4 regions of the Lysobacter enzymogenes genome follow, and region 1 is predicted to be linked to each of the others. Evidence: riboswitches for the same ligand, from Rfam matches in the RefSeq annotation. Region 1 holds a riboswitch; each other region holds the start of a gene.
What was found. A riboswitch is a leader RNA that binds a small molecule or an ion and turns the genes downstream of it on or off. The one in region 1 is predicted to bind cobalamin.
Positions count from the first base shown of each region.

Region 2: it holds a riboswitch for cobalamin, as region 1 does, so the genes downstream of both, metE (5-methyltetrahydropteroyltriglutamate--homocysteine S-methyltransferase) here and btuB (TonB-dependent vitamin B12 receptor) in region 1, are expected to answer to the same signal.
Region 3: it holds a riboswitch for cobalamin, as region 1 does, so the genes downstream of both, JHW41_RS21780 (CoA-acylating methylmalonate-semialdehyde dehydrogenase) here and btuB (TonB-dependent vitamin B12 receptor) in region 1, are expected to answer to the same signal.
Region 4: it holds a riboswitch for cobalamin, as region 1 does, so the genes downstream of both, JHW41_RS19915 (ribonucleoside-diphosphate reductase subunit alpha) here and btuB (TonB-dependent vitamin B12 receptor) in region 1, are expected to answer to the same signal.

Region 1 is NZ_CP067396.1:1,325,771-1,329,953, forward strand. It holds gene JHW41_RS05710 (TonB-dependent receptor plug domain-containing protein) at 1-1,089, opposite strand, end outside; cobalamin riboswitch at 1,440-1,694, shown strand; gene btuB (TonB-dependent vitamin B12 receptor) at 1,813-3,699, shown strand; gene JHW41_RS05720 (hypothetical protein) at 3,750-4,183, shown strand, end outside.
Region 2 is NZ_CP067396.1:4,820,935-4,825,117, forward strand. It holds gene JHW41_RS19935 (hypothetical protein) at 128-1,297, opposite strand; partial or broken gene JHW41_RS27500 (DUF6053 domain-containing protein) at 1,510-1,680, shown strand; cobalamin riboswitch at 1,746-2,015, shown strand; gene metE (5-methyltetrahydropteroyltriglutamate--homocysteine S-methyltransferase) at 2,205-4,183, shown strand, end outside.
Region 3 is NZ_CP067396.1:5,261,338-5,265,520, forward strand. It holds gene JHW41_RS21775 (acyl-CoA dehydrogenase family protein) at 1-290, opposite strand, end outside; gene JHW41_RS21780 (CoA-acylating methylmalonate-semialdehyde dehydrogenase) at 302-1,816, opposite strand; cobalamin riboswitch at 1,989-2,208, opposite strand; gene JHW41_RS21785 (M23 family metallopeptidase) at 2,588-3,802, shown strand; gene JHW41_RS21790 (DUF2188 domain-containing protein) at 4,117-4,183, opposite strand, start outside.
Region 4 is NZ_CP067396.1:4,813,906-4,818,088, reverse strand. It holds gene JHW41_RS19920 (ribonucleotide-diphosphate reductase subunit beta) at 1-79, opposite strand, end outside; gene JHW41_RS19915 (ribonucleoside-diphosphate reductase subunit alpha) at 215-2,569, opposite strand; cobalamin riboswitch at 2,980-3,290, opposite strand; gene JHW41_RS19910 (DUF2339 domain-containing protein) at 3,414-4,183, shown strand, end outside.

The sequences.
Region 1 (4,183 bases):
GGGGCCCAGGCTGCGGTTGAGCGTGTTCTCGATGTCGAAGGTCAGGCCGTTGTGGCCGTAGTTGTAGCTCAGGTCGATCTGGGTGCCGCCGGCGGTTTCGCTGCGCACGCCGAACACCGCGGCGCGGTCCTTGCTGACGTTGTGGATCTGCGGCAAGAAGCCGTTGGGATAGATCGAGGGGATGTTGCGCGGATCGGCGGCGAAGCGGAAATAGCCGTTCGACAGCACGTCGCGTTCGCTGTAGCTGCCGAACGAATAGAACGACAGGTAGTCCACCGGCTTGAATTCGCCGTTGTAGGAGAACGCGCCGTGGTCGATCTCCGGATCGCCGTAGCGCTGTTCGACCACGCCCTGGAACGGCCGCGCGCGGTTGGTGTTGTCCTGGTGGCCGCCTTGCGCGGCCAGGCGCAGCCAGCCGCGCTCGCCTTCCAGGCCGAGGTCGCCGGAGAGCTGGTACTGCTCGCCGTCGCCGGCGCTGTACTGGCCGTAGCGCGCGGCGATCGAGCCGCCGCTGCCGGAACCCTTCAGCACCACGTTGACCACGCCGGCGATGGCGTCGGAGCCGTACTGCGCAGACGCGCCGTCGCGCAGCACTTCCACCCGCTCGATCGAGGCGATCGGGATCGCGTTGAGGTCCACCGGCGAAGAGCCGCGGCCCTGGCTGCCGTTGAGGTTGATCAGCGCGGTGGTGTGGCGGCGCTTGCCGTTGACCAGCACCAGCACCTGATCGGGCGCGAGGCCGCGCAGCTGCGCCGGACGCACCGCGTCGGTGCCGTCGGTGATCGCCGGGCGCGGGAAGTTCAGCGAGGGCAGGGCGCGCGACAGCGCGGTCGCCAGCTCGACCGTGCCGGTGGCTTCCAGGGTCTCGGGGGTGATGATGTCGATCGGCGCGGTCGACTCGGCGACGGTGCGGTCGGACACGCGCGTGCCGGTGACGATGACTTGGTCGAGGGTCTTGGCGTCGGCCTGGGCGGGTTGCTGGGCCAGGACGGCGGGGGCGGCGGTCAGGCTCAAGGCGATGGCCAAGCCGAGGGCGAGCGGGTGGCGGACGCGGAGACCGGGGTGGGCGAGCGTGCGGCTGGCGTGCATGAAGACTCCTGCATGGGGGACTGACAGCGATGTCATCCGGGTTTAACACGGTCATAACAACCCGGTCAATGAAGCGGCCAGGAACCGGCTAACGCAAGTAATCAAAAAGTGGTAGACGCCTCGTTTTCGGCGCTGCGCCGCGGATCGCGGGCAAAAAGAACCGCCGGTCGCATATGCGCGGCGAGCCGGCGGCCGGAAAACGAACAAGGATCGGGGGTGTGGCGCGGGGCCCGATCGCGCGCAGGCCCGCCGCCAGCATGGCCGCGGATGCGGCGACGATTGAATAGGACCGGTCCGAAACAGGGCCGCGTGCTGGCGGTGCCGTTCGCTCGCCCGGGCGTCGCGACTGTTAAGATGCGCGCGCTCAAGGTGATCGCCGGCACAGTCCGGCGATTGAAACGGGAATCCGGTCGCGCCGCGGGTCTGTTCGCCAGAACGGTCCGCGCGCTCAAGCCGGAGCTGCCCCCGCAACGGTAGGCGAGTCCACGCACCGCAACGGCCACTGTGCTTCATGCATGGGAAGGCGCGGCGCCGGAACCTCGGACAAGGACGCTCGACAGGTTCCACTCGCAAGCCCGGAGACCGGCCTGGAGCGCGAACCGACCGGCGGCGGGCCTGGTGGCGGAGCGAGCGCGCCTGTGCGTGTCCTTCCGCGCTGTTTTCGCGCCGGTCCCGACCCTTGTCGGCCGCGCGGGAGAGCGCGGCCCTGGAGACCCGCAGGCCATGCAGCACCGCTTCGTCCGTTCCCCGCGCCGCGCGCTCGCGCCGGCCCTGGCCATCGCCCTGTCCGCCGCGGCCGCCACCGCCCCTGCCGCGCCGGCGGTCGATCTCGACCAGGTCGTGGTCACCGCCACCCGCACCGCGCAGACCCAGGACGCGACCCTGGCCGCGGTCACCGTGATCGACCGCGCCGACATCGAGCGCCTGCAGCCTTCGTCGCTGCCGGACCTGTTGCGCGGCACGCCGGGCGCGTCGCTGGCCAACAACGGCGGGCCGGGCAAAAGCACCTCGCTGTTCCTGCGCGGCAGCGAATCCGATCACGTGCTGGTGCTGGTCGACGGGATCAAGCTCGGTTCGGCCACCAGCGGCGGCGCCTCGCTGCAGGACATCCCGGTCGAGCAGATCGAGCGCGTGGAGATCGTGCGCGGCCCGTTCTCCAGCCTGTACGGCTCGGAAGCCATCGGCGGCGTGATCCAGATCTTCACCCGCCGCCCGCAGGGGCCGTTCGCGCCGAGCTTCAGCGTCGGCATCGGCAGCGACAAGACCCATCGCGCGTCCGCCGGCGTGGCCGGAAAGGGCGAGCGCGGCTGGTATTCGATCAACGCCGCGCACGAGGACACCGACGGCATCGACGCCTGCCGCGGCAAGCCGTCGCCGGGCGGCGCCGGCTGCTTCACCTATTCGCCCGATCGCGACGGTTACCGCAACTCGTCGCTGACCCTGCAGGGCGGCTACCGCTTCAACGAGCGGTGGGACGGCGAGGCGCGGGTGTTCCGCGCGCAGGGTTACAACGAATACGACGGCAGCCAGAACAACCAGGCCGACACCGTCCAGCAGGTCGCCGGCGCGAAGCTGCGCTACCGCCCGAGCGACCGCCTCGCGTTGAGCCTCAACGCCGGCCGCAGCTGGGACCTCAGCGAGCAATACAAGGACGGCAAGTACTCCAGCACCTTCGACACCCGCCGCCAGCTCGGCTCGCTGCAGGGCGACCTCGGCCTCGGCGGCGGCCTGCTGAGCCTGGGCTTCGACTGGCAGCGCGACGAAGTCGAAAGCAACACCGCCTACAAGCGCGACGCGCGCGTGCTGCGCGGCGCGTTCGGCCAGTACCAGCGCGAGTTCGGCGCGCACGCGCTGCAGGCCAGCCTGCGCCGCGACGACGACAGCCAGTTCGGCGGCGAAACCACCGGCAGCGTGCTGTGGGGCTGGAACTTCGCCGACGCGCTGCGGCTGACCGCGAGCTACGGCACCGCGTTCAAGGCGCCGACCTTCAACGAGCTGTATTACCCGGGGTACGGCAATCCGGACCTGGGCCCGGAAACCTCGCGCAGCTTCGAACTGGGCCTGCGCGGCACCTTCGGCGAGGGCGGCCGCCAGGTGTGGTCGCTCAACGCCTACCAGACCCGGATCGACGATCTGATCGCCTACGACGCCTCCATCGGCCTGCCCGGCAACGTCGACCGCGCCCGCATCCGCGGCCTGGAAGCGGCGCTGGACACGCGCGTGGCCGGCTGGGACCTGCGCGCCAGCGCGACCTGGCTGGACCCGCGCAACGACAGCCGCGGCGGCTACCGCGACAACATCCTGCCGCGGCGCGTGCGGCAGAGCGCGCGCATCGACCTGGACCGCCGCTTCGAACTCGACCGCGGCGACGCGTTCTCGCTCGGCGCCAGCGTCTACGCCGCCGGCCAGCGCTACGACGACCTCGCCAACAAGCGCGAACTCGGCGGCTACGCCCTGGCCGACCTGCGCCTGGGCTACGCGCTGGGCACGGACTGGAGCGTGCAGCTGGCGGCCAACAACCTGTTCGACAAGCGCTACGAAACCGCGGCCTTCTACAATCAGCCCGGACGCACCTACCTGCTGAGCCTGCGCTACCGTCCCAACCGCTGAACCCGCCCGCGCCGGCCGCGCGCGCGGCCGGCCCCGACCGAGAGACGACGATGATCTCCACGACCCAGTCCCAGCCGAACCGCCCGGCCCCGCGCCGGCACGAACTGCGGCCGCTGCTCGCGGGCCCCGCGCAACTGGCGATCCTGGCCGTGCTGCTGACGCTGATGGCCGCGACCCGTTTCCACGCGGTCGGCAGCGCGCTGCACCTGCCGGACGCATCGATGGCGGTGTTCTTCCTCGGCGGCCTGTACCTGCAGCGCCACCGGCTGTTCGCCGGGCTGCTGGTGGCGGCGGTGGCGATCGACTACATCGCCGTGACCGGGCGCGGGCTGAGCTTCTTCGATCACTACTGCGTGACGCCGTCGTACGCGTTCCTGCTGCTGGCGTATGCGGTGCTGTGGTACCTGGGCCGGGCCTGGGCGCCGTCGATGGCGGCGCGGCCGCGCGCGCTGGCCGGCGCGCTGGCGGTGGCGCTGGTCGCCGC
Region 2 (4,183 bases), 2.7 Mb from region 1:
GGAGGCGAAGCGAAGCCGCGGAACAGACGCGCGGCGCGAACGCCACCGCGAAATGAAACGTCGAAACGAAACGGGGAACGACGGCAGAGAATCCGCGCGGCAGCGTCACCGCGCGCCGACGACGCGCCTACTTCGCCGCCTTGTCGGCCTTGGCGGGCGGCTCGTTCTTGCCCGCCGCGCCGGCCGGCTTGCCGTCGGCGGGCTCGGCCGCGCCCTCGCCCGCCGCGGCCTCGTCCAGCAACGGCGGCGGCAGGTCGCGCGCGTACAGGTCGGCCGGGCTCTCGCCCGGGCAGGCCTTGTCCGGGAAGCCGAACTGGGCCTGCAACTGCTCGGCGCATTCGGGCATCGACTCGAAGCTCTTGCCGGTGCCCATGCACTGCGCGTCGAACGCGCGGCGGAAGGACTCGCGGCGGCGGACGAAGTCGTCGCCGCACTTGCGCGCCAGGCGGATCCGGTCGAGGTCGTCCTGGGCGGCGTTGGTGCCGTCCAGGCCGTATTGCTTGAGTTCGTCCGGGGTCAGGATGCGCAGGTCGCGGTTGGCCACGGTCATCATCAGGTCCGAGACCGCGGTGGCCACGCCGTTGCGCTCTAGGTAATCGCGCACCTGCTGGTTGATCGCGCGCAGTTCGCGGCTGAGCTCGGCGCGCGAGGTGGCGGTGGAGCGGTCGCGCATCAGCCGGTGGATGCCGACCTTGCCCTCGATCGAGCGGGTGTCGCCGGCCGCCAGCACCAGCACGCAGGCGCTGTGGCAGACCGAGTTCTCGCGCACCCAGATCGCCCAGCCCGATTCGGCGATGGAGTCGCCGGCGCGCAGCGCTTCCTCGACGTGGCCGCCGCTGGAGTCGATGTCGAGGATCCGGGTCGGGATCTCCATGCGCGCGGCCATCGCCGCGACCCGCTGGGTCAGCGCGGTGAAGCCTGCGCCGATCTTGCCCTGGTAGCGCACTCGCACCACTCCGCGCTGCTGGCACGGCGACATCGCGTCGACCAGGCTGAAGAAGTCCAGCGATTCCAGGGTGTCGCCGTCGCCGAAGCGCGGGTAGTCGTATTCGCAGCTGATCCGGGCGCTGCCGCCGTCGAGCTTGGCCGGCGGCCAGTAGGTGCCCTTGAGGATGTCCTCTTCGCTGACCGCCGCCGGCGCCGGCTTGGGCGTCTCGTTCTGGCTGCCCAGGGTCACCGCCGCGGCCGGCGGCGCCTGCGGGTCCCGGCCGCAAGCGGCCAGCGCCAGCGCGCACAGCGCCGCGAACGCGGCGGCCAGGAGCCTGCGGGAAAGGAACGGGGAGCGTTGCGGAACCATGTGTCGAGCCACCGGAGTCGGAATCGCGCGGGACCGTCCTGGCCCGCGCCGCGCGCTGCGCCTGCAAACGTTAGCGGCAGGCTCGTTCAAGCTCAACGAGCACGACGCGCGTGGGCGGGCCGGGCTTCATGTTGACGCGGGGCGGATGAACCCGGGGCGAGGACGGACCGCTCGCGCGCGCAACCGACAGGTGCGGCAAAAGCGGCGGGAGCGCGGCGATCGGAGCGCGAAGCATCGGGCCTGAAGGCCCTCCCACGACCGCTGGAGCCTTCGATGTTCCCGCCGCTGCCGCACCACCGCCCCTGACGCTTGGGAGGGCCTTCAGGCCCGATGCCTGTCGTCCCGGCCCGACCGATGCCGCAAACCGCCGCAGTGTCATTTGACTTCGCCGGGCCCGCTGCGTACCTTGGCCGCGTCTCGGTGAACATCGCTTCATACAGATAAAGCGATGGGACACGCCGGCCACGGTTAGCGCCGCGGCCGGCCAGAGGGAATCCGGTGCGAATCCGGAGCTGCCCCGCAGCGGTATGGGAAACGAACGGGCCTTGGCACTGGGCGGTACGCCTGGGAAGCGGCCTTAGTAGGCGGAGCGAGGGGTGAGCGCAGAGGAGTGAGAAGCGAGCAAACGCCAAAGGGCTTTACTCGCTTCTCACTCCTCTGCGCTCACTCCTCGCTCAAAGTCCCGAGCCCGAAGACCTGCCGCGACCGGAAGGTGCGCCTTCCGTCCGACTCCGGTCCCGCTTCGCCGTCGCATCCGCGCGATGCGCGCGGCAGGCCGGCTCGCCCGCGGGGGCGGAGGTCGAAGCCAACGGATCGATCCGCAGTCCGGCGCACCCGCGTCCGGGCCGGCGCGGCCGTGGTCTCCTTCGTTGCCCTGCGTCATGCCCACGCATCGCAGGTATTGATCATGATCAGCGTCACCACCCTCGGCTTCCCGCGCATCGGCGCGCGGCGCGAGCTCAAGCAAGCCCTGGAATCGTTCTGGAAAGGCGACCGCGACGCGGCCGCGCTGCAGGCCACCGCCGCCGGATTGCGCGAACGCCACTGGCGCCTGGCCGTCGCGGCCGGCGCCGACAGCGTGCCGTGCAACGATTTCTCGCTCTACGATCACGTCCTCGACACCGCCGTGCTGTTCGACGCCATTCCGGCCTCGCACCGCGCCGCGTTCGAGGACGATCCGCTCTCCGGCTATTTCGCCCTCGCCCGCGGCCTGCAGGACGGCCGCCGCGACCTGCGCGCGCTGGAAATGACCAAGTGGTTCGACACCAACTACCACTACCTGGTCCCGCAGTTCGAACCCGGCCAGCGCTTCTCGCTGCGCGCCGACAAACCGCTGGCCGAACTGGCCCAGGCCCGCGCGCTGGGCCTGGACGCGCGGCCGGTGCTGCTCGGCCCGGTCACCCTGCTCAAGCTCGGCAAGCGCACGGACGGCGGCGATCCGCGCGAACTGCTCGACGCGCTGCTGCCGGCCTACGCCGAGCTGCTGGCCACGCTCAAGGCGGCCGGCGCGCAGTGGGTGCAGATCGACGAGCCGGCGCTGGCGCTCGACCTCGACGACGCCGACCGCGCCGCCTACCGCCGCGCCTTCGACGCGCTCGCCCAGGCCGACTCGCCGCAGCGCCTGCTCGCGACCTACTTCGGCGCGCTCGGCGACAACGCCGCGCTGGCCGCGCAGTTGCCGGTCGAAGCGCTGCACTTGGATCTGGTGCGCGCGCCGCAACAGCTCGAAGCGGTGCTGCCGCTGCTGCCGGCCGACCGCGCGCTGAGCCTGGGCGTGGTCGACGGCCGCAACATCTGGCGCGCCGACCTCGACGCCGCGCTGAGCCTGGCCCGCCGCGCCGGCGAACGCGCGCGCTGGCTGGCGCCGTCGTGCTCGCTGCTGCACGTGCCGACCGACCTGGAGCTGGAACGCAAGCTGCCCGGCCCGCTGAAGCAGTGGATGGCGTACGCGAAGCAGAAGATCGAAGAGCTGCGCCTGGTCGCCGGCGCGCTGGCCGGCGACGCCGCGGCCGAAGGCGAACTGGCCCAGGCCGCCAGCGCGCGCGCCGCGCGCCTGGCCTCGCCGCTGCTGCGCAACGCCCAGGTGCGCAAGCGCCTGGCCGCGGTCGAGCCGGCGATGACCCGCCGCGCCAGCGCTTATCCGCAGCGCATCGCGCTGCAGCAGCAACGGCTGAAGCTGCCGCTGTTCCCGACCACCACCATCGGCTCGTTCCCGCAGACCGCGCAGGTGCGCCAGGCCCGCGCCGAGCACAAGGCCGGGCGCCTGGACGATGCCGGCTACCGCTCTTTCCTCGAAAACGAAACCGTGCAGTGCCTGCGCGAGCAGGAAGCGCTCGGCATCGACGTGCTGGTGCACGGCGAGTTCGAGCGCAACGACATGGTCGAGTACTTCGGCGAACAGCTCGACGGCTTCGCCTTCACCTCGCACGGCTGGGTGCAGAGCTATGGCTCGCGCTGCGTCAAGCCGCCGGTGCTGTTCGGCGACGTCGCCCGGCCCAGGCCGATGACGGTGGAATGGAGCCGCTTCGCCCAGGACCACGCCGCCAAGCCGGTCAAGGGCATGCTGACCGGGCCGGTGACGATCCTGCAGTGGTCGTTCGTGCGCGACGACCAGCCGCGCGCCGACAGCTGCCGGCAGATCTCCCTGGCCTTGCGCGAGGAAGTGCTGGACCTGGAAGCGGCCGGCATCGCCGCGATCCAGATCGACGAGCCGGCGCTGCGCGAAGGCCTGCCGCTGCGCCGCGCCGACTGGCCGGCGTACCTGGCCTGGGCCGGCGAAAGCTTCCGCCTCGCCGCCAGCGGCGTCGGCGACGCGACCCAGATCCACACCCACATGTGCTACGCCGAGTTCAACGACATCATCGACGCGGTCGCCGCGCTCGACGC
Region 3 (4,183 bases), 2.3 Mb from region 1:
ATGCTGATGAAGGCGGCGGTGGAGGGATCGGCCGCGGCCAGTTCCTCGAACACGATCGCCGCGTCCAGACGGGTCAGGCCGGAGCCGCCGGCCGCCTCGTCCACGTACAGGCCGCAGAAGCCCAGTTCGCCGGCCTGGGCGATGGCTTCGCGCGGGAACACGCTGTGCGCGTCCCAGTGCGCCGCATGCGGCGCGAGTTCGGCGCGGGCGAAATCGCGCGCGGCCTCGCGGTAGGCCGCCTGTTCTTCGCTGAGCCCGGTCGGCGCGGCCGGATGAACCTGCCAGTCCATGACCGCGGCCATCACTTGAGGCTGATCGTGGTGTTGACGCCGTGGCCCAGCGTGTCGTCGTCGAACCAGCGCGCGGTGACCGTCTTGGTCTGGGTGTAGAAGGTCACCGCCTGTTTGCCGTACGGGCCGAGGTCGCCGAGCTTGGACGCGCGCGAGCCGCTGAAGGAAAACAGCGGCACCGGCACCGGGATCGGCACGTTGATGCCGACCTGGCCGACGTCGATGTCCTCCTGGAAACGCCGCGCGGCCGCGCCGGACTGGGTGAAGATCGCGGTGCCGTTGCCGTTGGGATTGGCGTTGACCAGCTCGATCGCTTCTTCGAGCGTCTCCGCGCGCAGGATCACCAGCACCGGGCCGAAGATTTCCTCGTCGTAGATGCGCATGCCGGGCGCCGCGCCGGAGAAGATCGTCGGGCCGACGAAGTTGCCGCGTTCGAAACCCGGCACCGCCGGCGCGCGGCCGTCGAGTTCGAGCGTGGCGCCCTGCTCGACGCCGGAGGCGATCAGGCCCTCCACCCGCTCGCGCGCGGCGCAGGAGATCACCGGGCCGACGTCGGTGCCGGCCTCGGTGCCGGCGTTGACCTTGAGCGTCTTCGCCTTGGCCACCAGGTCGGCGATCCAGTCGTTGGCCGAGCCGACCAGCACCGCGGTCGAGGCCGCCATGCAGCGCTGCCCGGCCGCGCCGAACGCGGCGCCGGCGAGCGCGTTGAGCGTCTGCTCCTTGTTCGCATCGGGCAGCACCACCGCGTGGTTCTTCGCGCCCATCATGCATTGCACGCGCTTGCCGGCGAGCGAGGCGCGCTGGTAGACGTGGGTGCCGACCTTGGTCGAACCCACGAACGACACCGCCTTGATGTCGGGGTGGTCGCAGATCGCATTGACCGCGGTTTCGCCGCCGTGGACGACGTTGAGCACGCCCTTGGGAATGCCCGCCTGCAACGCCAGCTCGCACAGGCGCATGGTCACCAGCGGGTCCTGCTCGGACGGCTTGAGCACGAAGGTGTTGCCGGTGGCGATGGCCATCGGGAACATCCACAGCGGGATCATCGCCGGGAAGTTGAACGGGGTGATGCCGGCGCACACGCCCAGCGGCTGCAGCAGGGTGTAGGTGTCGACGCCGCCGGCGACGTTGTTGGCCAGTTCGCCCAGCTGCAGGTTGCCGATCGCCGCGGCGTGCTCGACCACTTCCAGGCCGCGGAACACATCGCCTTCCGCGTCGGGCAGGGTCTTGCCCTGTTCGGCGGTGAGGATCGCCGCCAGTTCGCCCATGTGCTCGCGGATCAGCTGCTGGTACTTGAGGAAGATCCGCGCGCGCGCGCCGATCGGCGTCTTGCGCCAGGTCTTGAACGCGCGCTGCGCGGCGGCGACGGCGGCGTCGATTTCCGCCGGCGTCGCCATCGGCACGCGCGCGAGCACGGCCTGGGTGGCGGGATTGACCACGTCGCGCCAGTGCGCGGTGGAGGAGTCGACGAACTCGCCGTCGATCAGCAGCTTGACGGTCGCGACGTCGGTCGCGACTGCGTGCATGTCGTTCATGTTGGTCTCCGGATCGCACACCCGCGAAGGCAGGCGCTGCGCGAACGAAGACCGGGCGAAAGGCGGGCGCACGCGCGCCGCACCGCATCCGCTCGTCAGGTCGCCCGCCGCAACGCCCGAGGAGAACGCCGCGGCGCGGGCCGCGGCAAAGCCGCGTGCGCCGTCCCGACGTCCGCCACAGGCCGGTCTCCGGACTCGCGAGCGACGCGGATGCGTCCCGCCGGCGCCTTCCCGCGCGTTCGCGCAGTGGCCGATGCCGGCTGTAACTCGCCTACCGTTGCGGGGGCAGTGCCGGAATGGGACTCGCGTCCGCACCGGCTTCCCGTTTCACCCTGCGCGCTCGCTGGAGCGGGCGGCAGGACACCTGTGGCGCGCGCAGTGTAGTGGTTCGGCGGCGACAGCCACAAGCTGCGCCGCGGTATGGTCGCCGGCCGGCGCCTTCGTTCGCGCCGTCGGCGACGCGCGGCGGGCATCGCGCCGCGACCGACGCGCGCGGCGCTGCGACACGGCGAATGCGCGTTCGCGACGCGATGGACCGCGCGCCCGGCGAGCGCCATTTCATCCACCTGAATTGCACATCGCACCGCCGCCGCGACTTGGCCGATCGGCGGGATCGACGCCGCGCCCGGCTGCGCGCGAAGGCGCGTATAAGGGCCTCAGGCGGCCTGATTGCAGGCAACACCGGGACGTCCGCGCTCGTCCGCGCGCCGCCGGCCCACAGCGCGAATCACGCCGCGTCGCGGCCTGCTCAAGGAGAACCACATGCTCAGGAAGAACCGCATGCCCGAACACCACCGCGCCTCGAACAACGCGAATGCCCGCCGCGCGCGCGGCGCGCCGGCGCTGTGCCTGGCCCTCGCGCTCGCCGCTTCGTCGCTCCCGGCGTCGGCAGCCGACGACGCCGCGCCGCGCGATGTAAGCGGCACGGCGCCCGATGCCAGCGCCGGCGGCGCTTATGCGGTGGCCGAACACGGCGAGCATCTGTCGCCGCAGTTCCGCCAGCGCGCCTGGAACGACATCCGCGACAACGCGCGCAAGCTCAAGCTCGCCGCCGCGCCGCGATCCTCGGCGCGTTCGCTCGGCGGCTTCGCCTGGCCGCTGGCGCTCAACAACGGCCTGGCCGATCCGGGCTATCACGCGATCTCGAACTACGTCGACCAGGCCGGCGCCGGCCAGGTCCTCGACTACAGCTGCGGCGCGCGCAGCTACGACGGCCATCGAGGCACCGACTATTACCTGTGGCCGTTCTCCTGGTACAAGATGGACAACAATCAGGTGAAGGTGATCGCCGCGGCGGCGGGCACCATCGTCGGCCGCTACGACGGCAATTTCGACCGCAGCTGTTCGGTCAACAACAACAACTGGAACGCCGTCTACGTCCAGCACGCCGACGGCTCGGTCGCCTGGTACGGCCACATGAAGAACGGCTCGGTCACCGCCAAGGGCGTCGGCGCGAGCGTGGCGCAGGGCGAGTACCTCGGCATCGTCGGCAGTTCCGGCAGCTCCACCGAGCCGCATCTGCACTTCGAGGTCTACGACACCAACGCCAACCTCATCGATCCTTACGCCGGCTCGTGCAACGGCCTGAATCTGTCCTCGGCCTGGGCCGCGCAGCGGCCGTACTACGACTCGGCGATCAACAAGCTGATCGTCGGCAACGCCCAACCGGCGTTCGCGTCGTGCCCGAACGCGGAGAGTCCGAACGAGAACACCGCGCTGCGCTACGGCCAGCAGGCCTCGTTCAGCGCGTTCTACCGCGACCAGCTCAACGGCCAGCAGAGCCAGTACCGAATCCTGCGGCCGAACGGCACGGTGTTCGCCTCGTGGACGCACAACGGCCCGGCGCCGCATTACGCCTCGTCGTGGTGGAACTGGACCTGGAGCAGTTTCGCGCCGAGCGGGCCGGCGGGCGTCTGGCGCTTCGAGGTCGCCTACAACGGCACGACCTACAGCAAGAACTTCACCTTGTCGCCCTGATCGCTGGGCGTTCCAGGCTCGGCGCCGCCGGTGGCGGTGCCGGGCCGTCGGCGGTGCGGCGGCGATAGCCGCACGCATCGCCGCGGCGGGGCACGAGCAGCGCTTGCGTTCGCGTGCGTCGCCGTCGCGGCGCGCCAGCCCGGTGCGCGCTTGCGCTTCGACGGTGCGATGGCTGGGCCGGCGGCGATCCTTCCGCGCGATCCGAACCAGCGACGCGGCCGTTGCAAGCGCTCGGCCGCGCAAGGTTGATCGCGTGAACGCACGCGGCCCTACCCTCGTCCGCGACGCTTGGCGCGGTCGCTACCGCCGCGGCCTTACTGCCGCCGCCACTCCGCGCACATCGCGCCGGCCGTGCCGCCGAGGAACACCGCTTCGCGGTCC
Region 4 (4,183 bases), 2.7 Mb from region 1:
CGTAGAACTGCGCGTAGCGCATCGGGCGCAGGGTGAGATCGAAACCGGGGTCGAGCAGGCGGGGCGGGGCGATGGACATGAGCGTTTCCTTGTTGCTTTCCCTTCTCCCGCATGCGGCAGAAGGTGCCCGAAGGGCGAATGAGGGCAGTGGGGCGCGACAGCGGCCCTCACCCCAACCCCTCTCCCGCAGGCGGGAGAGGGGCTTTGCGGCGTCTTACTGGCAAGCTTCGCAGGCTTCCGGATTTTCCAGCGAGCAGGCGATCGCGTCGCTCTCGGTGTATTCCGGCTTCGGCGCCACCGGCGCTGCGGCCGGCGCGCTGACCGTGGTCTTGGCGATCTTGGTCGCCGGACGCGAGCGCAGGTAGTACGTGGTCTTCAAGCCCTTCTTCCAGGCGTACATGTACATCGAGCTGAGCTGGCCGATGTTCGGGCTCTCGATGAACAGGTTCAAGGACTGGCTTTGATCGATGAACGCGCCGCGGTCGGCGGCCATGTCGATCAGCGAACGCATCGGCAGTTCCCACGCGGTGCGGTAGACCTGGCGCAGCGATTCGGGGATCTCCGTCACCGCCTGGATCGAGCCTTCGGCCATCTTGATGCGGTCGCGCATTTCCGGCGTCCACATGCCGAGCTTCTTGAGTTCCTCGACCAGGTACTTGTTGACCACCAGGAAGTCGCCCGACAGGGTCTCGCGCTTGAACAGGTTCGACACCTGCGGCTCGATGCACTCGTAGCAGCCGGCGATCGAGGCGATGGTCGCGGTCGGCGCGATCGCCACCAGCAGCGAGTTGCGCAGGCCGTGCTGCTTGATGCGCGCGCGCAGCTCGGTCCAGCGCTCCGGCTGCGACGGCTCCACGCCCCAGGCTTCGAACTGCAGTTCGCCGATGCTGGCGCGGGTGTCTTCGTAGCCCGGGTGCTTGCCGTGCTCCATCGCCAGTTCGTTCGACGCCGACAGGGCGTGGAAGTAGATGGCTTCGGCGATCTCGCGGCCGAGCTTGCGCGCCGGCTCGGAGTCGAACGGCAGGCGCAGCTTGAAGAACACGTCCTGCAGGCCCATCGTGCCCAGGCCGACCGGACGCCAGCGCAGGTTGGCGCGGCGCGCGGTCTCGATCGGGTAGAAGTTCAGGTCGATCACGCGGTCGAGCTGGCGCACGGCCAGGCGCACGGTTTCGGCGAGCTTGTCGAAGTCGAACGCGCCCTTGCCGTCTTCGAAGATCTCGACGTGGTGCGACAGGTTGATCGAGCCGAGGTTGCACACCGCGGTTTCGTCCTGCGAGGTCACTTCCAGGATCTCGGTGCACAGGTTCGACAGGTGCACCACGTTGCCGTCGCGCAGGGTCTGGTTGCAGGCGCGGTTGGACTTGTCCTTGAAGTTCATCCAGCCGTTGCCGGTCTGGGCCAGGGTGCGCATCATCCGCGCGTAGATGTCGCGCGCCTTGACCTTCTTGACCGCCTGGCCGGCGGCTTCGGCGGCGCGGTAGGCGCGTTCGAACGACTCGCCCCACAGGTCGGTCAGCTGCGGCACCTTGGCCGGATCGAACAGCGACCAGTCGGCGTCGGCCTCGACCCGGCGCATGAATTCGTCGGGAATCCAGTTGGCGAGGTTGAGGTTGTGGGTGCGGCGCGCTTCGTCGCCGGTGTTGTCGCGCAGTTCCAGGAATTCTTCGATGTCGGCGTGCCACGGCTCCAGGTACACGCAGGCCGCGCCCTTGCGCTTGCCGCCCTGGTTGACCGCGGCGACCGAGGCGTCGAGCGTCTTCAGCCACGGCACGATGCCGTTGCTGAGGCCGTTGGTCGAGCGGATCAGCGAGCCGCGCGCGCGGATGCGGGTGTAGCTCAGGCCGATGCCGCCGCTGAACTTGCTCAGCTTGGCCACGTCCATGTAGCGCTTGTAGATCGCTTCCAGCGAGTCTTCCGGCGAATCCAGCAGGAAGCAGCTCGACAGCTGCTCGTGGGTGGTGCCGGAGTTGAACAGGGTCGGCGAGGACGGGATGTAGTCGAGCTGGGCCATGCGCCGGTACAGCGCCAGCGCGTCGGACACGTCTTCGCTCAGCGCGCAGGCGATGCGCAGGAAGAACTGCTGCGGGGTCTCGATGACGGTGCGCGCGGTCGGGTGGCGCAGCAGGTAGCGGTCGTACAGGGTGCGCAGGCCGAAGTAGTCGAACTTGGCGTCGAGGTTGCGGTCGATCGCGTCGTTGAGCTTGCGCGCGTTGGCCTGGACGAAGTCGAGCAGGCGCTGGTTGATCAGGCCCAGGTCGAAGCCGCGCTGGACCGACTGCGAGAACGCGTGGATCTCGATCCCGGCGACTTCCTTCTCGATCACCCCGGCGAGCAGACGCGCGGCCAGGCGGCCGTATTCGGGCTCCTCGGCGGTCAGCAGCGCGGCGGTGCGGATCGACAGCTCGTCGAGCTCGCGCGTGGTCGCGCCGTCGTACAGGCCGGAGATGGTACGGGTGGACACGCGCATCGGGTCGACCGAATACAAGCCTTCGGCGCAGCGGGTCACCGCGCGCACGATCTTGTTGAGGTCGACCGGCTCGCGGCGGCCGCTGCGCTTGGTCACGCTCATCGTCAGGTTCGCGGCCGGCGGGGTCAGCGCGAAGCCGGGCGCGTCTTGTGCGCTGCGTACCGGTTTGACGTTGGTAGCGGGGGCGGCGGCGGCGTCCGCGGCGGGGGCGACGGACGAATCGGTTTCCAGTGTGGTCATGGCATTGCTCCGGGGCGTGGGTGCACGGTGCGGAGAACGCGGACGCGCCATCGGCAGCGAACCGCAAGATGCGGCGTCGCCGACGGCACGGCCGTGCCCCCGCGGGCGCGGAGCGTCGGAGCGCTGGCTGGGTGTCGCGCGCGCCGGAAGGTTCCGGCACGGGCCGCTCCGCGCATGGCGCCGAAGCGGTCGGACGCGACGGTGGCCCCGTCGTGCCGCGACACCGGCCGGTCTTCCCCCGAAGACTCCATTGGGCCGGGACCGCGCGGTTGTGCGACGCGCGGCTGTCGGCAGGTCTTCGGGCTCGGGACTCAGAGCCAGAAACAGAGCGGAGAGGAGTGAGGAGCGAGCCGCAGCGATCCGCCTTCGCTCACTCCTCACTCCTCTCCGCTCGTTCCTCGCTTTTGTCCTACTGGGGCCGCTTCCCAGGCGCTTGCCGCGCCCAGTGCCATGGCCCGTTCGTTTCCCATACCGCTGCGGGGCAGCGCCGGCTTCGGCGGCCGCGCGGCGATCCGCGGGCCCTCCCTACCGGCTTCCCTATTCAGCCGGTCTCTCGACCGGCACCGACGGACACAACATAGTGGGGTTCGTCGATTTCGTCAACGCGATATGTGGTGAGTCAGCAAGGTATGCACGGGGTGAAGGACACCCCCGCAAGGTGCCGTGGTTGGTGTAACGTGCCCGCCATAAGGATAGGGGAAACGTGATGGAATCGCTGATTGTCTTGCTGGTCCTCGCGGTCCTGGCGGTACCGGTGCTGCTGGTGATCGCGCTGGTCCAGCTCGGCTCGCTGCGCGGCCGGGTGAGCGGGCTGGAGCGCGAAGTCGAGCGCCTGCGCCAGTCGGGCGGACCGGCGGGCAACCAGGCGACCCTGGCCGAATCGAGCGCACGCGAGGCCGCGGCGCGGGCGCAGGGCGAGCGCGCTTCGCCGCCTTCCGTCGCCGTCCCGGCCGCCCCCGGCCCTGCGAGCGCGGCACCAGAGCGCCCCGCGGCGACCCCGGCGCAACCGCCGCCGCTGCCCGCGGCCGCGCCGCCTCCGCCCCCGACTTCGACTTCGACTTCGACTTCGACGCCCCCGGCCCCCGCCGCGCCGGTCCCGCCGCCGCGCCCGCAGGCGCCGGCCGCGCCGGCTCAGCCGGACTTCGTCACCGTCGCCGCGCGCTGGCTGCGGCGCTGGTTCACCGAGGGCAACGTGCCGGTCAAGGTCGGCATGCTGGTGCTGCTGGCCGGCGTCGCCGCCCTGCTCAAGTACGCCAGCGACCAGGGCTGGATGCGGGTGCCGGTGGAACTGCGCCTGGCCGGCGTCGCCGCCGCGGCGATGGCCGCGCTGGTGTTCGGCTGGCGCCAGCGCGAACGCAAGCGGGTGTTCGGGCTGAGCCTGCAGGGCGGCGCGATCGGCGTGCTGCTGTTGGTGGTGTTCGCCGCGTTCAAGCTCTACGGCATGATCCCGGCCGGCGCCGCGTTCGCGCTGAGCGT